4 regions of the Mesorhizobium sp. C399B genome follow, and region 1 is predicted to be linked to each of the others. Evidence: riboswitches for the same ligand, from Rfam matches in the RefSeq annotation. Region 1 holds a riboswitch; each other region holds the start of a gene.

Region 1 (4,197 bases):
GCACGTCCAGCCCGATCTCTTCCTGCCAGCGAATTGCAGCCTCGATCTCCTTCTTCAGGAACGTCTCATAGTCGACATAGCTCAGCTGGCCCTTCGCATGAGCGGCCCGCGCCTTGCGTACCTGCGGCGTCTGCGGGAAGGACCCGATGGTCGTCGTCGGGAACGGCGGCAGCCCGAGTGAGCCGGCTTGGACTCTGGAGCGCTCGCCAAAAGCGCTCTCTCGTCGCTTCGCGCTGTCCTCAATGCTAGCGATCCGCCCCTGAACAAGCGGGTCATGGATCCTCGTGGATGTCACGCGCGTGGCGGCAGCCTCGGCAGACGCTTTCAACGCGCCTGCCACCGCATCCCTGCCTTGGGACAGGGCCCGGGCCAGCAAGACCAGCTCGTCGGTCTTCTGGGCCGCGAAGGCGAGCCACGACCTGATGTCGGCGTCGAGTTCCGTCTCCATGCGCAGATCAATCGGCACATGCAGCATCGAGCAAGAAGGCGCGATCTCGACGCGGTCCAAGGGCCAGCCGGCGACGATCGGTTTGATGCGGTCGAGAATGGCGGGCAGGTTCGCACGCCAGACGTTGCGGCCATCGATCAAGCCAAGCGAGAGCACCAGATCCTTCGGAGCGAGCCGACCCACCGTTTCCAGCTGCTCGGGAGCGCGCACGAGATCAATATGCAGCCCGGCCAGGGGCAGAGAAACCGCGGTTTCGAGATTGTCTCCCAGCGACCCAAAATACGTAGCCAGCATGATCTTCAGCTCGGGCGCGGCTTTCGACAGCTGGCCATAGGCGAATTCGAACGCAGCTCGTTCGTTCGGGTTCAGATCGAGGACAAGCGCTGGCTCATCGATCTGCACCCAGTCGGCTCCCGACAGCTTCAGCTTCTGCAGGACTTGCTCGTAAACGGGCAGCAGCCGCGGTAGGAGCGCGATGGGACCGAACCCCTCGGCAGGCGATTTCGCCAGCTTGAGGAAGGTGATGGGTCCAAGGATGACTGGGCGTGTGTGAATGCCGAGAGCTTTAGCCTCGAGGAAGTAATCGACCGGCTTCGATGACGAGAGGGCGAACGTCTGATCATCATCGAGTTCCGGCACAATGTAGTGGTAGTTGGTGTCAAACCACTTGGTCATTTCCATCGCGGTTACACCAGGTCCATGAGCCTCCTCCTGGTGACCAGCGTGTCCACAATCCTCCGTCTGACCCTGGTTGCCGCGCGCCATTGCGAAGTAGATGTCAAGTGGGACCTCGCCGCTATTCCAGCCGTAACGGGATGGAACGGCCCCGACCATGGCTCCGGTGTCGAGCACATGGTCGTAAAGCGAGAAGTCGTTCGACGGGATTTTCGACACGCCGCGATCGCGCTGCTCTTCCCAGCTAGCGGCACGGAGCGCCTTCGACGTCGTGAGAAGGTCGCCAGCGGACGATGTTCCGGACCAGTAGCTTTCAAGCGCGAATTTCAGTTCTCGCCGACGACCGAAGCGCGGCACGCCGAGCGTTGCTATAGGAATTTCCTGAGAGTCAGTCATGTCATACCCCGATGGTTGGGGCGTCGATGACAAGGAAGGCGCTAGCAGGCCGGCACGAACGCCGGCTTGCAGCGGCCACCGAGACACCCCGCCCGTGGACGTAATTCGCCGTGGCAGGTCTCCTGGCTCGCGGGGTCATAGCCTCTACCCGTCTTCCTGAGGGTATTCGCCTCAGTGACATGAGTGGGGTTGGCTCGCCGCTAACAGTTGCGGGGGCAGCGCCGGCATTGCACCGGCTTCCCTCTTAGCTCCGCTGCGGCAGCGCCGCACGCGAGAACCACGACACGCAGACAATCACAGCAGTCCGCTCTTTTGTCAATGACGCATAACGAAATGTTTATGTCGTTATGTGATTTCGCTTTTACGCTTGTCTAACATTGTGAAATATTCAGTCGCCCATTGGCGGCGCTGCTCCGCTGCCACCATAGTCCAACTAATGGATCCCTGTCGGGCTGCGACATCCCTCGCAGGTCGCCGATGAAGGATTTCGGACAAGACTTCAAGCGCGTTACAACGTCATTAGAATGCAGAAGATCGCATTGGTGGCGATGTTTAACGATGCGGCCGCAAGCCGTGCGTGCGTGGTAGAAGCGGTTTTCTCGGAGTGAGCGCCAAACCGTGGTCCGAGGGGAATTGGCACGCCAGTCGTCATCACGGGTGACTAGGCAATCGTGATGACTCCGCTCGGCGGCAAAAGACCACACTGACGGAGCCTGGCTCAAGGGTCTGATGCAAAGCCCGACTGTGGTCCCGATAAGCCGCTTAAGCCGCATTCAGGCGGTCAGGATAAGTATCTCTCTCTCCAAGCGCTCGGCATTGAGGGATGCGCAAATGCAGGCAAAGCTCGCGTGCTTCATATTCTGCATCATACGATCGGCAGGACCCAGTTTTTATCCAGTGCACGCGTCAGCGCGGTGTGCAATTCTGGCTCGGTCCGATACGAAGGCATTTGGGCCTCGCTGATCCAGCCCAAGCCAACATAGTGGAAGTGATCCGCAGGGACCTTAACCCGGCTGCTGTCCAGTTGCCGAACGAAGTCCGCTGACCAATGGTGGATCGTATACGCTTCAAGTTTGTCCATCATCCTCCGCCAGCGTTGGATGCGTTCTTCGCGCGGCATGCTGGCCGCTCTTGAGATCGCGGTAGCTATCTCGTCGGAGAGCCTCGGATTTACCAGCAGGGCGTCCTCGCCGAAGTCTTCGGCCGCGCCGGCAAACTTCGATAACACCAGAACGCCAGGGTCGCTCGGATCTTGTGCAGCAATGTATTCTTTCGCCACAAGATTCATGCCATCGCGCAACGGCGTCACAACGCAAACACGCGCGGCTCTGTAAAGACCCGCTATCTCAGCTTGGGTGAACGACCTGTTCTCATAGATAATCGGCATCCACTCGTCCGTGCCATGCCGGTTGTTGACTTGATTGACGAGTCTTTCGACGTCGCGCCGATATTCGCTGTACGCTTGGATGTCGCCACGTGAGGGAGTTGCGATTTGCAAGAGCGAGACACGTTGCGGCTCGACTGCCAGCAGATCGAAAGCTTTAATCCGATTGTCGATGCCCTTGGTGTAGTCGAGCCGATCGACGCCGATAACTAGCTTTGCTCCGCCAAGTTTCAACTGCGAAATGTAGGCTTTCTGCGCCTCAAGCGAATCTGCGGCACACTGTTCGAATTGCTTCGGATCGATACCTATAGGAAACTTTTGGCATTGCGTCTGGCCATGGTCCGAGAAAACGACCCCGTCCTTGCTCTCCAGCCCCAAATGAGATTGGACACAGGCGAGGAAATTGCTCACATCACGGTCGGTCTGGAAACCGAGCAGATCATACTCGAGCATACATTTCATTAGCTCGCCAGAATTGGGCACGCGCTCCATCGTGTCAGACTCGGGCCATGGCGTATGCAGGAAATGGCCGATCGGCCGGTCAATACCGAGTCTGTGCAAATCAGCGCCGAGCGGCAGGAAATGATAGTCATGAACCCAGTAGACTGCGTTATCTCCCAATTCGGACACCGCGCGCGCCATGAAGGCATTGACGTCGCGATAACTTTTATAATCCTCTTCCGAGCCTGAGATCCGGTCCGGCAGCGAGTGGAGCGCCGGCCACAATATTGAATTTGCAAAACCTTGATAGTACCGAGGATAGTCCGCTGCCGGCCCAGCGAGCCACCCGATTTGACCGTTGCCACGCTGTACGAGGGGCACCTGTTGCTTATCGCCGTCGCCCAGATGCTCGGAAAAACCTACCCAGACCGCGCCGGAACGCTCCACAACGCACTCCAGGGCCGCCGAAAGCCCGCCTGTCTTGGGCTGATCAGAATTGACAGTCGCACCGCGATTGGAAATTGCGATAAGCAACTCCTATGTGGCTGCTGGGCCGCCGTGTTGAAGCGCTGGTCTGCGGCTGAGACAACAGGACGGGACGGGCCAACTTCGGCTTGTTGTTCTGGCTCCTGTGGCAAGTCTCTCATGGGTTGTTCAAAAGTGATTAGTTCGCGAACAGCCCCAGTTTGCCATGTGAGGTTCCGGCGCGGCGAGTTGGCGTTGTTCAATGCATCCATTTCATGCCTCCGTTGAATATTTCCCCCAGATGGAGCAACTGGAATTCCAAATTGGCACACCCCCTGCTGACGAGAATCTGACGAGCGTGGGAGCAAATGGCGACGGATTGTCGTGT
Region 2 (4,197 bases), 2.9 Mb from region 1:
TCTGCGGCGCCTTCTTCACCATCGCGCTCGATGCACTGGGCTCGACCGCCTTCATGCGCTCGGTGCGGTCCTATGAGCGGGCGCAGATGGCCGCGGTCTACCGCACCTATCTCGACTTTTCCGAGCTGACGCCGCCGCTGGTCTATTCGGTGGTGCTGGCGTTTTTCGGCCTCGGCTCGGTGTTCGTGACGCTGGGCATTCTGGCCGCGGTTTGCGGCTTTATCACCTGGCGCTATCTGCCGAAGTCGCTTTAGTCGCCGATCAGGCGGTTGCCTCAAGCGCTGCATGCCGCTCGCGCACCCAGTTGTGGAAGCGGTGCAGATCGTACTCCTCCGGCATTAGCACGCCGGCCTGGTGGCGCATCGAGCGCAGGCCTTTCTGATTGATCTCGCAGATCGCGGCATCCTCCTCCAGCACCTGGGTGCCGAAGGCGACGACATTGTCGATGTCGGTCTCAGCCAGCGCCTCGGGCGCGAACAGCCATTCGGCGGTGAGTTCGGTCTGTTCGGGACCGAGCGGCATCAGTCGCACCGTCCTGACATAATCGACATGGCCGACGATGAACATCGAGGGCAGGCTGGTGGCATAGGTCTGTCCGGCCGCACGCTCGGCTGGCGTCAGGCCCGGTAAGACCGGGCCATGGGCATGTCCGTCGCGCGACCAGGTCTCGGCGCCGGCGCGCAGGCCACCCGAAAACTCCGGCGCGTCATTGTCGGCATGGCGGACCCAGTCGGGGTCGTCGTGCCGGCTCATCAGGCCGCGGCCGTATATCGGCACCAGCCGAGACAGGTCCTTGTGGACGCCCGGGCAATGCAGGCACTCGTTGAAGTTTTCCCAGAAGATCTTCCAGTTGCAGTTCATCACCTTGCGCAGGACATGGCCTGATACCAGCGTTTCCAGCGGCCAGTTGGCGAGGTCGCCGGATGCGGGATCGAAGGAGGTCCCGGCGGAGCCGGCCGCAGCCTGCTGAAGGTTCACAAAGACAAAACCGCGCCACACCGACAGCGCCACCCGGTAGAGCGGATGATCTGCCTTGTCGAAACCATCTGGCAGCGATTTCGAGGGAACGCGCACGAGATCGCCGCGCAGCGAGTAGGACCAGGCGTGGTAGGGGCACGTGATGAGCCGCGCTTTCAGCCGGCCCTCGCTTTTCTGGCAAAGCTGCGAGCCGCGATGCCGGCAAGTGTTGTGGAAGGCGCGCAACTCGCCGGTCTCGTCCCGCAGAATGACGATTTCCTGCGTGCCGACGCGGAATGTCCGGAACGCCAGCGGCTGGGCGAGGTCGGCCTCGCGGCAGACGAGCAGCCAGCTTTTGTGCCAGATGGCGTCGAGATCGCGCTGGTAAGCCTCGCTATCCCAATAGGCCGACGACGGTAGCGTCGGTTCGGCCCGGCTCAGGCCGTTATAGGGGTCGCGCTCGCTCGGGCTGGGATGCATGGCTGGCTTCCTATGAAGCGTCAGCCGACACCCCGGCAAATCGTTTGTCAATCAGAGTGCCGCATTGCCGGTTGCAGGCGCGGCGCATAATCATGTCGTGGACACGGGACATTCGGAAATTGGGGGGATTCGGAAGTGGCCGCACGACAGATGTCGCTTACGCCGGAGCTGGTCGCGCGCTGCTGGCGCGAGATCAGGGACCCCGGGCCGGATCCGGACGCGATGCATCTCGATGAAGCCGACTATGACGCGCTGCTGGATGAATTGCAGGTCGAACTCCCGGACAGCGAACCGCTATGGCTGTTCGGCTATGGATCGCTGATCTGGAAACCGGAAATAGATTATGTCGAGGACCGCGTTGCGCTGGCGCGCGGCTGGCATCGGTCCTTTTGCATGAACATGACGCGCTGGCGCGGCACCAAGGACAGCCCCGGCCTGATGATGGCGCTGGACCGTGGCGGACAATGCAAGGGCGTCGCCTTTCGGCTGACCGGCAATAACCGGCGCGAGCAGTTGGGCCGGCTTTTCCGGCGCGAAGTCACGCTGAAGCCGACAAGCTACCGGCCGCGCATGCTCAAGCTTGCAAGCGAGGCCGGACCGCTCAGGGCATTGGCCTTCGTCATCAACCGCAACGGCCTGACCTATTCCGGACCGCTCGACGAGGGCAAGGTCGTCGAAAGGCTGGCAACGTCCTGCGGGCACTGGGGGTCGGGCGCCGACTATCTCTACAACACGGTGAAAAACCTTGAAGAGCGCGGCATTCACGATCGCCATCTGTGGCGGCTGCAGCGGCTGGTTGCCGAGCGGATCACCGCGTTGAACCCGTAACGCCGCATGGCGCATTCGCGCTGTTGGCCGGCGGAATTTGGTTTGCCGGATGCGACCGTTTCAGCCTATAGTCATGCATGTCGTCGGTTCCGTTAGGGACCAAGAGGGAATGCGGTGAGGGCTGACTTGTTGCCCAATGCCGTGGCTGCCCCCGCAACTGTGTGCGGTAGTCCTCTCCAAGCCACTGGGGATTTTTTCTTCGGGAAGGTGGGGAAGGGCGCTGATCCGCGAGCCAGGAGACCTGCCGGCGACAGGGAACTGACTTCGATGCCCTCGGGTGGAGGGCGAAAGGACAAGATATGAATACCGCTTCCGTCTCCCTCGGCGCTTCCGTCTCCTCGCAGTCGCGCTTCATGCAGCTCGTGCTTAGCGCGTTTCTGGGCATTTTCGTCGTCGGCGTTGTCGGTTTCTCGCACATCGATGCGGTCCACAATGCGGCGCACGACTATCGCCATTCGATGGCGTTTCCCTGCCACTGACGAGGATCTGACATCATGAACCTGTTTCGCAACGTCGTGTTCATCGCGGCGATCGCAGGGCTCGTGGCCGGTGTCGCTCTCGCCTGCATGCAGGCCTACGCCACCGTGCCGCTGATCCTCAAGGCGGAGGTCTACGAAAAGGCTGGTGGCGGCCATGAGCATCAGCATGCCGCGGCGCCCGCCGCCAACGCTGCGGACCCCGATGCCATGAGCACCGCCGCGCCGGCGGAAAATGCGGTGAGCAGCGCAGCACCGGCTGAAGCAGCCGCGCCGGCGGAGGACGAAGGCTGGGCGCCGGCCGACGGCTTCGAGCGTTTCGCCTTCAGTGTCGTCGCCAATATCGTCACCGGCATCGGCTTCGCGCTGGTCCTGGTGGCGGTTTCCGAGTTCGCCGGCGGCATCGGCAGCTGGCGCCAGGGCGTGTTCTGGGGTCTGGCGGGCTTTGCCGTGTTCGCGCTGGCGCCGGGACTCGGCCTGCCGCCGGAACTGCCGGCAATGCCGGCGGCCGATCTCATACAGCGCCAGATCTGGTGGTGGGCAACGGTGATGGCAACCGCGATCGGCCTTGCCCTTATTACCTTCCGCACGTCGGCGCCCCTGACCGTGCTCGCCGTCCTCCTGATCGTCGCCCCGCATATTGTCGGCGCGCCGCAGCCTGACAGTTTCGTAACGCCGATCCCGGAGGGCCTGCATCATCAGTTCGTGGTGGCGGTGACGCTGACCAATCTGGTGTTCTGGCTGGTGCTCGGCGCAGTTGTCGGCATAGTGCACTCGCGCTTCGCCGGCACCGCGACCAGCCTGCGCGACAGCTTTGCCTGATCGCAGTTTGACCTTCATCATCGGCGGTGCGCGCTCCGGCAAGAGCGCGCATGCCGAAACTTTGGCGACGGCGTTGCTGCCGCCATGGGCTTATATCGCCACCGCGCAAGCCTATGACGGCGAAATGCGCGAGCGCATCGCGCAGCACCGCTCGCGCCGCGGCGAGGGATGGGCGACCATCGATGCCCCGCTTGATCTTGCAGGCGCGCTCGAAGCTTTGCCGGACAACCAGCCGGTGCTTGTCGACTGCCTGACGCTGTGGCTGACCAATCATATGCTTTCCGACCATGATCTCGAGGCGGAATGCCGGCGGCTAGCCGACATGCTGTCGCGGCCGCGCGGGCCCTGGCTCGTTGTCTCGAACGAAGTCGGGCAAGGCATCGTGCCCGACAATGCGCTCGCACGCCGGTTTCGTGATGCCGCCGGCCGTCTCAACCAGCAGGTCGCGGCGGTTGCCGATACGGTGCTACTGATGGTGGCGGGGCTGCCGCTCAAGGTGAAATGATGACCGATATCGACGCAAAAGACGAAGAACGCCACCGCGCCAAGATGGCCAAACGCAAGGCGGTGCAGGACGCCGAGGTCGCGGAAAAGACGGTCGAGAAGGGGCTGCTGATCGTCAACACCGGACCCG
Region 3 (4,197 bases), 750 kb from region 1:
GCCAAGCCCTTCCTAAGTGCGTCTAAATCACTTGGCCGTTGGTTGGCAAGACAAAGACCCGCGAATACAAGCCTGCGTCGGCGACCGTTGCGGCGAAGTCGACCGGCTCAAGCCTCGATTTCGAGCGCCGACAATGGTTTCGAGCAGCAGGCAAGGATAAAACCGTCATCGATCTCGTGGTCGAGGATGCCGCCATTGTGGCTCATCTCGACTTCGCCGGAGACCTTCTTCACCTTGCAGGTGCCGCACAGGCCGAACTCGCAGGCGGCGGGAATCCGCACGCCCGAGCTGCGCGCGGTCTGCAGCACGGTCTGGCCGGCGACGCAGCCGGCGTCGACCTCCGAAAGCGAGAAGCGGATCGGCGTCACGGCTTCGACAGGTGCAGCGATGCCGTCCTCGACCGGGGAGGCAAACGGCGCCGGAATTTCCTCCACCACAGGCGCGGCAAAGCTCTCCTGATGGTATTTCGTCATGTCGAAGCCGGCGGCATCCAGCATGCCGCGCACGGCGCGCATGAACGGATCGGGGCCGCAGCAGAAGATTTCGCGCTCGCGGAAGTCCGGAGCCAGCAAGGGCAGCCGGATCGCATCGATGCGGCCCATATGGCCGTACCAGCCTTCGCGGCTGGAACGTTCCTCGATCATGAAGCCGAGCGACAGGCCGGGCATATGGCCGCCGAGCAGTTCGAGTTCCTTGCGGAAGATGATCTCTTCGGCACGCCGCGCGCAGTTGACGAAACCGACATCGGTCCATGGCGCGCAGTCGTTCAGCCAGCGCAGCATCGACATCATCGGCGTCACGCCGGAGCCGGCGGAAATGAACAGGTATTTGGCCGCCGGGTGGCTGTGCAACGAGAAGTCGCCGGCCGGTCCGTAGGCCTTGACATGCGAACCGGGCACCAGATGGTCGAACATCCAGCGCGTGCCGATGCTGCCGGCCTGCGCCTTGACCGTCACCGCGATCGAAAACGGCCGCGATGGCGACGACGACAGCGTGTAGGTGCGCATCAGCGGCCCGTCCGGTGTCGGCAGTTCCAGCGTCAGGAACTGGCCCGGCTTGTAGCGGAACCAGGTCTGGTTGTCGGAGCGGAAGGTGAAGGTCTTGACGTCGGGCGCCTCGTCGCTGACGCCGATCACTTCCAGCACCTGCAGCCTATCGTTCCACGGCGCCATCTGGTCAAGATGGCGATAGAGCCCAAGATCCGTCATCGCATTCATCCTCTGGTCCCTCTTCGCCTGCTCCAGCTCACGCGACGCTGCGTAGCGCCGGCCGGCCGCCTTCGGCAAGGCGCGGGCCGATGAAGGCCGCGTACCATTCGACGAACTGGATCACGCCGCCCTCGTGCAGCTCCGAATAGGGGCCGGGCTCATAGGCCGGAGACAGGATGCCAAAGGCGTTTTCCTCGACGATGCGGCGGTCCTGGTCGTTGGTCTCGGTCCAGACATGGGTGAGCTCCTCAAGGTTGTAGTCGACCCCCTCGACCGCATCCTTGTGCACCAGCCACTTGGTCGTCACCGCGGTTTCGGTGGCGCTGATCGGCAGCACCCGGAAGGTGACCGCATGGTCGATCAGTATGTGGTTCCAGGTCGTCGGATAGTGGTAGTGCATCAAGGTGCCGATGCGGTCGGCGGCAACAGTGTCGGACAGGTTCTTCGTCACCGCGCGCTTTCCGGACATCGTGTAGCTGACGGCATCGCGCAGCAGCGGCGCGCGGGTGGCGCGGTATTGCCCGGCCGGATCGATGCGGAACTTGCTCGGCAGGCCCGCCGCCTCGCATTTCGCCCAGTGCGCCAGCATCTCCGGATCGCTGTCGGCGCCCTGCACGCCGGTCACCGTCGGCGCTTCGGGGAATGTCTTGCACAGCTCTGGATGATTGCCGGCGCAGTGATAGCATTCGCGGTTGTTTTCCCAGACCAGCTTCCAGTTGCCCTTCTCGATGATGGTGCTCTCGAAGGCGACCTTGGCTTCATTCAGCCGGTGCGGCTTGAGGTAGGGCTCTATCATGGCGCGCATCGGCGCAAAGTCGGCAGGTTCTTTCGCCAGGCAGATGAAGATGTAGCCGCCGACGCTCTCGCAGGCGACGGGCTTCAGGCCGAACTGGCTCTTGTCGAAACCGTCGGCCATCTGGCGGGCAAACAGCAGCCGGCCGTCAAGCTCGTAGGTCCACTGGTGATAGGGGCAGACAAGCTTTGCCGCCATGCCCTTCTCAGTGTTGCAGACACGGCTGCCGCGATGGCGGCAGGAATTGTGAAAGGCGTTGATGTTGCCCTTCTGGTCGCGGACCAGCACCACCGGATAATCGCCGATCTGCACGGTGATATAGCTGCCGGGCTTCGGCAGTTCGCAATCATGGCCGATGAACAGCCAGTCGCGATACCAGATAAGCTCCATGTCGAGCTTGAAATAGTCCGGGTCGGTGTAGAAGGGCTGTTCCAGCGAAAAGCCTTGCTTGCGGCCGTTCAGGAGCCTCAGCATGTCGTTGCGCGTATCCATAGTTCTGTCCTCGTGGTTTAAGGACTGAACTTGGTGGTGATGGAGGAAGGATCGGACGCAGGCCGGCGCGGCGCCGGACATGCACTATCCACCTCTTGACCGCCCACCGCGATCAGTCGAGTCTATGCATCTCGGGCTGGTTTCCGGGCTCTGGAGTTGTCCTTGCGGACCATCGCGACACCTTCCCAGGCTCTTGCCCAGTGGTCTCCCGTTGCGACTTCAACTCCACCACCGTTGCGGGGGCAGCGCCGGATTCTGACCGGCTTCCCAATTCTCCGCTGCGTCGTCACGAAGCGGCACCTGAGATGCGATCATCTAATCACGGCAGCGATCGCGACGTCGGCATGAAAGCGACATCATATCCATGCGGCGCGACACGCGCGGCATACGCCCCCCGCCGCCGGTCAAAGAGCTGAGACGTTTCTTGCGACGCCATCATCGCCGTTTCGAATCGCTGCGGATCCAGTTCGATCGGGGGCAAAAAGGGCTCAACGGTATCGAAAAGTTACTATTAGCAATCTCTAATCGAACCGAACGGTTCGTTTCTGTTGACAATGCGTGCAGGACGGTGTGAACGACGGCCCGGAAACCGACATCGGAGCGAACCACTCGGTTCGGCATAAGCGACTGAAAACAATGCGATAAATGACCATAGAGGAACTTCCTGGCACAATTTCAAGGTGCAGGACCGTGGTCCACACGGAACAACTTCGTGATTGGAAACCAGCCTATGGCTTTCCCACATCGGGGCTGTCCGAACGACGCGAATTCCTCCCAAGACACGCCGCTAGACGGACAGACAAACTGGAGTACTAAAAATGAAAAAGATCATCCTCACTGCCGCAGCCGTTTTGGCGATCACCGGCAGCGCCTTCGCCGGTAGCGACAATTACGGTTCCAATGGTGCGAACCAGCCAGCCGTCTCGGTCGACAGCTCGTATACGGCTTCCATTCAGAAGCCGGCGCACGCTGACAAGCAGCCTGTCGTTCAGGGCGCCGACCGCGACCTCTACGGCAATCGCTGATCCCGACCAAAGAAGGGCGGCTAACCCGTCGCTCTCGGGATCCCAAAAAATTCAGGAGTATTTGAAATGAAAAAGATCATCCTTGCTGCCGCCGCCGTTTTGGCCATCTCCGGCAGCGCTTTCGCCGGCAGCGACAACTACGGTTCGAACGGCGCCAACCAGCCTGCGATTACGTCGACCGATAGTGGCCATACGGCTTCGGTTGAGAAGTCGGCTCCAGCCGAGCAGGCGCCTGCCCACGGTGCCGACCGTAACCTTTTCGGCCGCTAAAGCCGGTTTCCAGCACGTGGCGGGCTTATCCGCTGCAGCTGGCGGCATCAGAAAAATTCAGGAGACTAAAATGAAGAAGATCGTTCTCGCCGCCGCAGCCGTTCTGGCTGTTTCGAGCGCTGCCTTTGCCGGCAGCGACAATTATGGCTCCAATGGCGCCAACCAGCCGGCCGCTGCCGTCGACACCACCCGCACTTCGTCGACCGGCACCAACTCGGCGCTCTACAAGCTGCTGAACTCGTCGGACGACCAACAGAAGTTCGTTCCTCAGAGCAGCGACAGGGATCGGTTCGGCAACAACTAACAGCCGAAGCTTAAAAAAAGAGCGGCGGGCCTGGCCCGCCGCTCTTTTTTCATGCCTGTACGACGCAGCTATCTCAAGCCGCCTTCACTTCCACCGGCTTGAGCG
Region 4 (4,197 bases), 2.9 Mb from region 1:
AATCTATTATCGGCTGGGCAGAAAAAGTGCCGAGGTCCGCGCCGGCTGATCTCCCCCCTTGCGGGGGAGATGTCCGGCAGGACAGAGGGGGGTGTGAAGGAACGCCGACATCGGCAAAATCCAACTTGCCTACGACGCCGCGGCCAGGCTCGTAGTAACCAGCTTTCGGCACGCTGACCGGCTCAGCCGCCGCCGCATCCTGCCCAGCCAACCCCGCCAGCCGCTGCATCAGTGCTGCCATATTCTCCGGTCCGCCCTCGCGGAAATAACCAAGCAGGACGTCCAGATCCTCGCGCGGCAGCGTCGAGGCTTCGATCAGCCTGAGATCCTCGTCGTGGCTCTCGCCCGGCAGCAGCGCCAGCTTGATGCCGTTCGCACGGGCAGTCGCGGCAAGCTGGTCGCAGCCATAGCGCCACCAGTCGTAGCCGCCGAGGATGCGCACCAAAATCACCTTGGCGTGGCGGGCGACGCTGTCGATCCAGAGGTCCACGGACATGGGATGGCGCAGGTCGCGCAGCGCCGCCAGCCGCATCGACGGCAGGCGGGCGGCATCGGCCTTCCACGCCGCCGCGAGGCCGGCGAGGTCGCTGTCGGTGAAGGACAGCGCCACGATATCCGCCGGCGTCTGCCCGAGATCGACGGGCTCGGCGAGATCGTCGAGCGAGGCGGATGTGGTGGTGAGTATATGCATTTCGGCTCGTGGTTTGGATCAGCCGGCGAGTATACGCTCGATCGCCGGGCGGTTCAGTCCTTTCAGGCCAATGACGACAAGACGCGAGCGGCGGTCGTCCTCAGCCGCCCAGGCGCGGTCATAGTAATGATTGACGCGCGGGCCGACGGCCTGCAGCAAAAGCCGCATCGGCTTGCCGCCGACATCGACGAAGCCCTTTACACGCAACACGTTTTCCTGTTCGGCGGCGGTGGCGACGCGCTTGGCCAGGTCGTCGGGATTGGCGATCGAGGGGATGTCGACGATGAAGGTGTCGAAATCGTCATGCTCATGATCGAAAGCGCCGTCGTGATGCGACTTGCGGTTCTCGATGTCGTCTTCGACGGCGAGACCGAGGCCAAGCAGCACCGACGGGTCGACCTTGCCATGCGCAGTCGGCACGATTTTTACCGCGCGGGCGGAATGTTCATTGATGATGGCGTTGGCGCGGGCCGAACCGGGGGCGTCCATCAGATCGCTCTTCGACAGGATGATCAAATCGGCGCAGGCGATCTGGTCCTCGAACACTTCTTCGACAGGATCGTCATGGTCGAGCGTCTCGTCCTGAGCGCGCTGTGCCTGCAAAGCGTCCATGTCGTTGGCGACGCGGCCTTCGGCCAGCGCCGGGCCGTCTACCACGGCGATGACACCGTCGACGGTTACCCGGCTCTTCACGCTCGGCCACTGGAACGCCTGGACCAGCGGCTTGGGCAGAGCCAGGCCCGAGGTCTCGATCAGGATGTGGTCAACCTTCGGTGTCAGCGCGAGGATCTTGTCGAGGGCGGGCACGAAATCGTCGGCGACTGTACAGCAGATGCAGCCATTGGCCAGTTCGACGATGTTTTCCTCGGGGCAGGTGTCGATGCCGCAGCCTTTCAGGATTTCCCCGTCGATGCCGATGTCGCCGAACTCGTTGACGATGATGGCGATGCGCTTGCCGCCGGCATTTTCCAGGAGATGGCGGACCAGCGTCGTCTTGCCGGCGCCGAGGAAGCCTGTAACGACAGTGCAGGGAACACGGGAGAGGTTGGCGGCCGGGTTTGAAGCGTTCATCGTCAGTCCTTCAGCATGTCGAGGGGTGGGATGCGGGCAACGAGGCCGCGCTTGAGGCTATCGGGCCGGCCGCGCCACGGGATGAGGCCGTCGGCCGAAGTCGCGAAGAGCTTTGCGCCGGTAACGAGGTCGGCGCCGCTGGTTGCGGTCAGATCGCCGAAGACATAGCTCCAGCAGCCATCGCGCAGGATCGCGGCGCTGAGGCGGCGCTTGCAATTGCCGAGACATTCGGCGGTGCGGACCCGGATATCGCCGGCAGCGGCGCGGCCTGTGTCCTCAGCCAGCAATTCGCCGGCGCGCGGATGGGCGTCGGAACCGGTCTCATCGCGGCAGGAGGCGCAGACGATGACGGTCACGCCGGTCAGGGCGTCGTTGTCGCCGGACGCAATGTCCGTTGTGCCAGCCGAAAAACTGCTGTTCTGGTCCAAAAACCGTGCTCCTTGCCCGGAAACCCGCCAGGCGATCGGATACTTTGTCTCAGACGGCAGGTCTCCTGGCTCGCGGGTCATCGCCTTGGTTAGCCGCCTTCCCGGTGTTACCCAGTGGCTTTCGGCCTTGGCTCTTCGCTTACAGTTGCGGGGACAGCCGCGGATTTGGGATTTTTTCGTCCCGCACCGCATTCCCTCTTGGCCCTTGCCGTTGCGGGCAGGGGACCGTCTGGAGCGGATTTAGGCTTTTGCAGGCAGCGGTGTCAACGCACGGCTACGACATGGCAATGTCGGCCAAAGGCTTCCCCAAATTGCCGGCCGGCGTCACTTCGATGCGCTCAAGGCCAAGCCAGCCCTGCATCTGCTTCAATTCCTCGAGCAGCTGGGCAGCTGTCTCCGGCGGTGCGCCGGGCTCGGCGTACGCGGCGTGGACGCGAAGCACGCTGGCCGGGCGGTCGGCCCTGAGGTCGACGCGCCCCACGATGCGGTCGCCGAGCAGGAAGGGCAGGACGTAATAGCCGTATTGGCGCTTTTCGGCCGGGGTGTAGATCTCGATGCGGTAGTGGAAATCGAACAGGCGCTCCGAGCGCGACCGTTCGAAGACGACCGGGTCGAACGGCGCCAGCAGCGCACGCGCCTCGATCTTGCGCGGCAGGCGGGCGTCCTTGTGGAGGTAAGCCTGTTTGTCCCAGCCTTCGACGCGCACCGGCAGCAGTTCGCCCAACTCGACCAGTTCCTCCAGCCGGCCCTTCATATCGGCCGGCGACAGGCGGAAATAGTCGCGCAGGTCACCCGACGTCGCGATGCCGTGGGCGCGGGCGGAAATGCGCAGCAATTCGCGGTGCGCGTCCTCGGCCGCCGGCACCGGCAGGTCGAGGATCGCCTGCGGCAGCACGCGCTCGGGCAGGTCGTAGAAGCGCTCGAAGCCACGGCGGTGCGCCGTGGTGATGCGTCCGGCCCAGAAGAGCCATTCGAAGGCGTGCTTGGCGTGGCTCCAGCCCCACCAGCCGCCCGAACCTTTCTGTCCCTCCAGTGCCGAAGCGGCAATCGGGCCGCGCTCGGCGACCGCGCGGTAGATCTCTTCGATATAGGCGGCGTGCTCGCGGCCCCATTTGGCGAGGCCCAGATACATTTCGTCGCCGCTTTCAGCGCGCTGCATGCGCCAGCGCATCAACGGGTATGTCTCGACCGGCAGGAAAGAGGCCTCATGCGCCCAGTACTCGAATACGGTGCGCTTGCGGGTGACTGCGGCGTTGTCGAGCAAAGCCAGCGGGTAGGGGCCGAGGCGCGAATAGAGCGGCATATAGTGGGCGCGCACCACGGCGCTGACGGAATCGATCTGCAGCAAGCCGGTGCGCGACAGCACGCGGGCGAGGTGGCGGCGATCGGGCGTGCCGCCCGGGCGCGGATCGAGAAATCCTTGCGCGGCGAGCGCGATGCGCCTGGCCGTCGGGAGTGAGATTTTGTCCTTCGTCAAAGTGTCTTGCCTCGAACCATTTTCCCGACTTTAGCCGGCGATTCCGGTGATGCTAGCAGGCAAATGGCGGGAGATGTGTCAGGAGACAAAAGTGGAGTGAAAGATGAAGGAAATCAAACAGGAGGAGATCGGACCAGTTTTTCCCGGCCTGCCGTCCAGCACTGTCTTTTGAACAAGGTTTGACTTGCTTCGCTGAAAGCCGTGCGCTAACCCTCGCCGCGTTGCAGCAAAGGCACCTAAAACGGTTCAGCGGTTAAACTGTCGCGCTTCCGCATTAGGGTTGGTTGCTGTAATCAAAGTGGATTGGCCGCCAACGGAAAGCCGAGCATGAACGTACTCCTCAGTTCATACCTGCCCATCGTCCTCTTCATCGCCGTGGCCGCGGTTGTAGGCCTGGCGCTTATCATCGCGCCGTTTCTGGTGGCTTATCGCAATCCCGATCCGGAGAAGCTTTCCGCCTACGAGTGCGGGTTCAACTCGTTCGACGATGCCCGGATGAAATTCGACATCCGCTTCTACCTGGTGTCGAT

What was found. A riboswitch is a leader RNA that binds a small molecule or an ion and turns the genes downstream of it on or off. The one in region 1 is predicted to bind cobalamin.
Region 2: it holds a riboswitch for cobalamin, as region 1 does, so the genes downstream of both, NLY36_RS03985 (CbtB domain-containing protein) here and metE (5-methyltetrahydropteroyltriglutamate--homocysteine S-methyltransferase) in region 1, are expected to answer to the same signal.
Region 3: it holds a riboswitch for cobalamin, as region 1 does, so the genes downstream of both, NLY36_RS18145 (aromatic ring-hydroxylating oxygenase subunit alpha) here and metE (5-methyltetrahydropteroyltriglutamate--homocysteine S-methyltransferase) in region 1, are expected to answer to the same signal.
Region 4: it holds a riboswitch for cobalamin, as region 1 does, so the genes downstream of both, NLY36_RS04210 (DUF1636 family protein) here and metE (5-methyltetrahydropteroyltriglutamate--homocysteine S-methyltransferase) in region 1, are expected to answer to the same signal.

The regions. Positions count from the first base shown of each region.
Region 1 is NZ_CP100472.1:4,517,355-4,521,551, forward strand. Features, by position in the region: gene metE (5-methyltetrahydropteroyltriglutamate--homocysteine S-methyltransferase) at 1-1,495, opposite strand, end outside; cobalamin riboswitch at 1,615-1,816, opposite strand; gene NLY36_RS21510 (alpha,alpha-trehalose-phosphate synthase (UDP-forming)) at 2,385-3,878, opposite strand.
Region 2 is NZ_CP100472.1:817,844-822,040, reverse strand. Features, by position in the region: gene NLY36_RS04000 (MFS transporter) at 1-254, shown strand, start outside; gene NLY36_RS03995 (aromatic ring-hydroxylating oxygenase subunit alpha) at 262-1,437, opposite strand; gene NLY36_RS03990 (gamma-glutamylcyclotransferase) at 1,573-2,265, shown strand; cobalamin riboswitch at 2,333-2,528, shown strand; gene NLY36_RS03985 (CbtB domain-containing protein) at 2,565-2,744, shown strand; gene NLY36_RS03980 (CbtA family protein) at 2,760-3,563, shown strand; gene cobU (bifunctional adenosylcobinamide kinase/adenosylcobinamide-phosphate guanylyltransferase) at 3,556-4,068, shown strand; gene cobO (cob(I)yrinic acid a,c-diamide adenosyltransferase) at 4,068-4,197, shown strand, end outside.
Region 3 is NZ_CP100472.1:3,763,496-3,767,692, reverse strand. Features, by position in the region: gene NLY36_RS18150 (FAD-binding oxidoreductase) at 108-1,208, opposite strand; gene NLY36_RS18145 (aromatic ring-hydroxylating oxygenase subunit alpha) at 1,246-2,493, opposite strand; cobalamin riboswitch at 2,611-2,812, opposite strand; gene NLY36_RS18140 (DUF680 domain-containing protein) at 3,312-3,518, shown strand; gene NLY36_RS18135 (DUF680 domain-containing protein) at 3,585-3,788, shown strand; gene NLY36_RS18130 (DUF680 domain-containing protein) at 3,859-4,092, shown strand; gene NLY36_RS18125 (ABC transporter ATP-binding protein) at 4,166-4,197, opposite strand, start outside.
Region 4 is NZ_CP100472.1:862,461-866,657, reverse strand. Features, by position in the region: gene cobN (cobaltochelatase subunit CobN) at 1-691, opposite strand, end outside; gene cobW (cobalamin biosynthesis protein CobW) at 710-1,762, opposite strand; gene NLY36_RS04210 (DUF1636 family protein) at 1,765-2,190, opposite strand; cobalamin riboswitch at 2,229-2,435, opposite strand; gene NLY36_RS04205 (winged helix-turn-helix domain-containing protein) at 2,465-3,667, opposite strand; gene NLY36_RS04200 (NADH-quinone oxidoreductase subunit A) at 3,995-4,197, shown strand, end outside.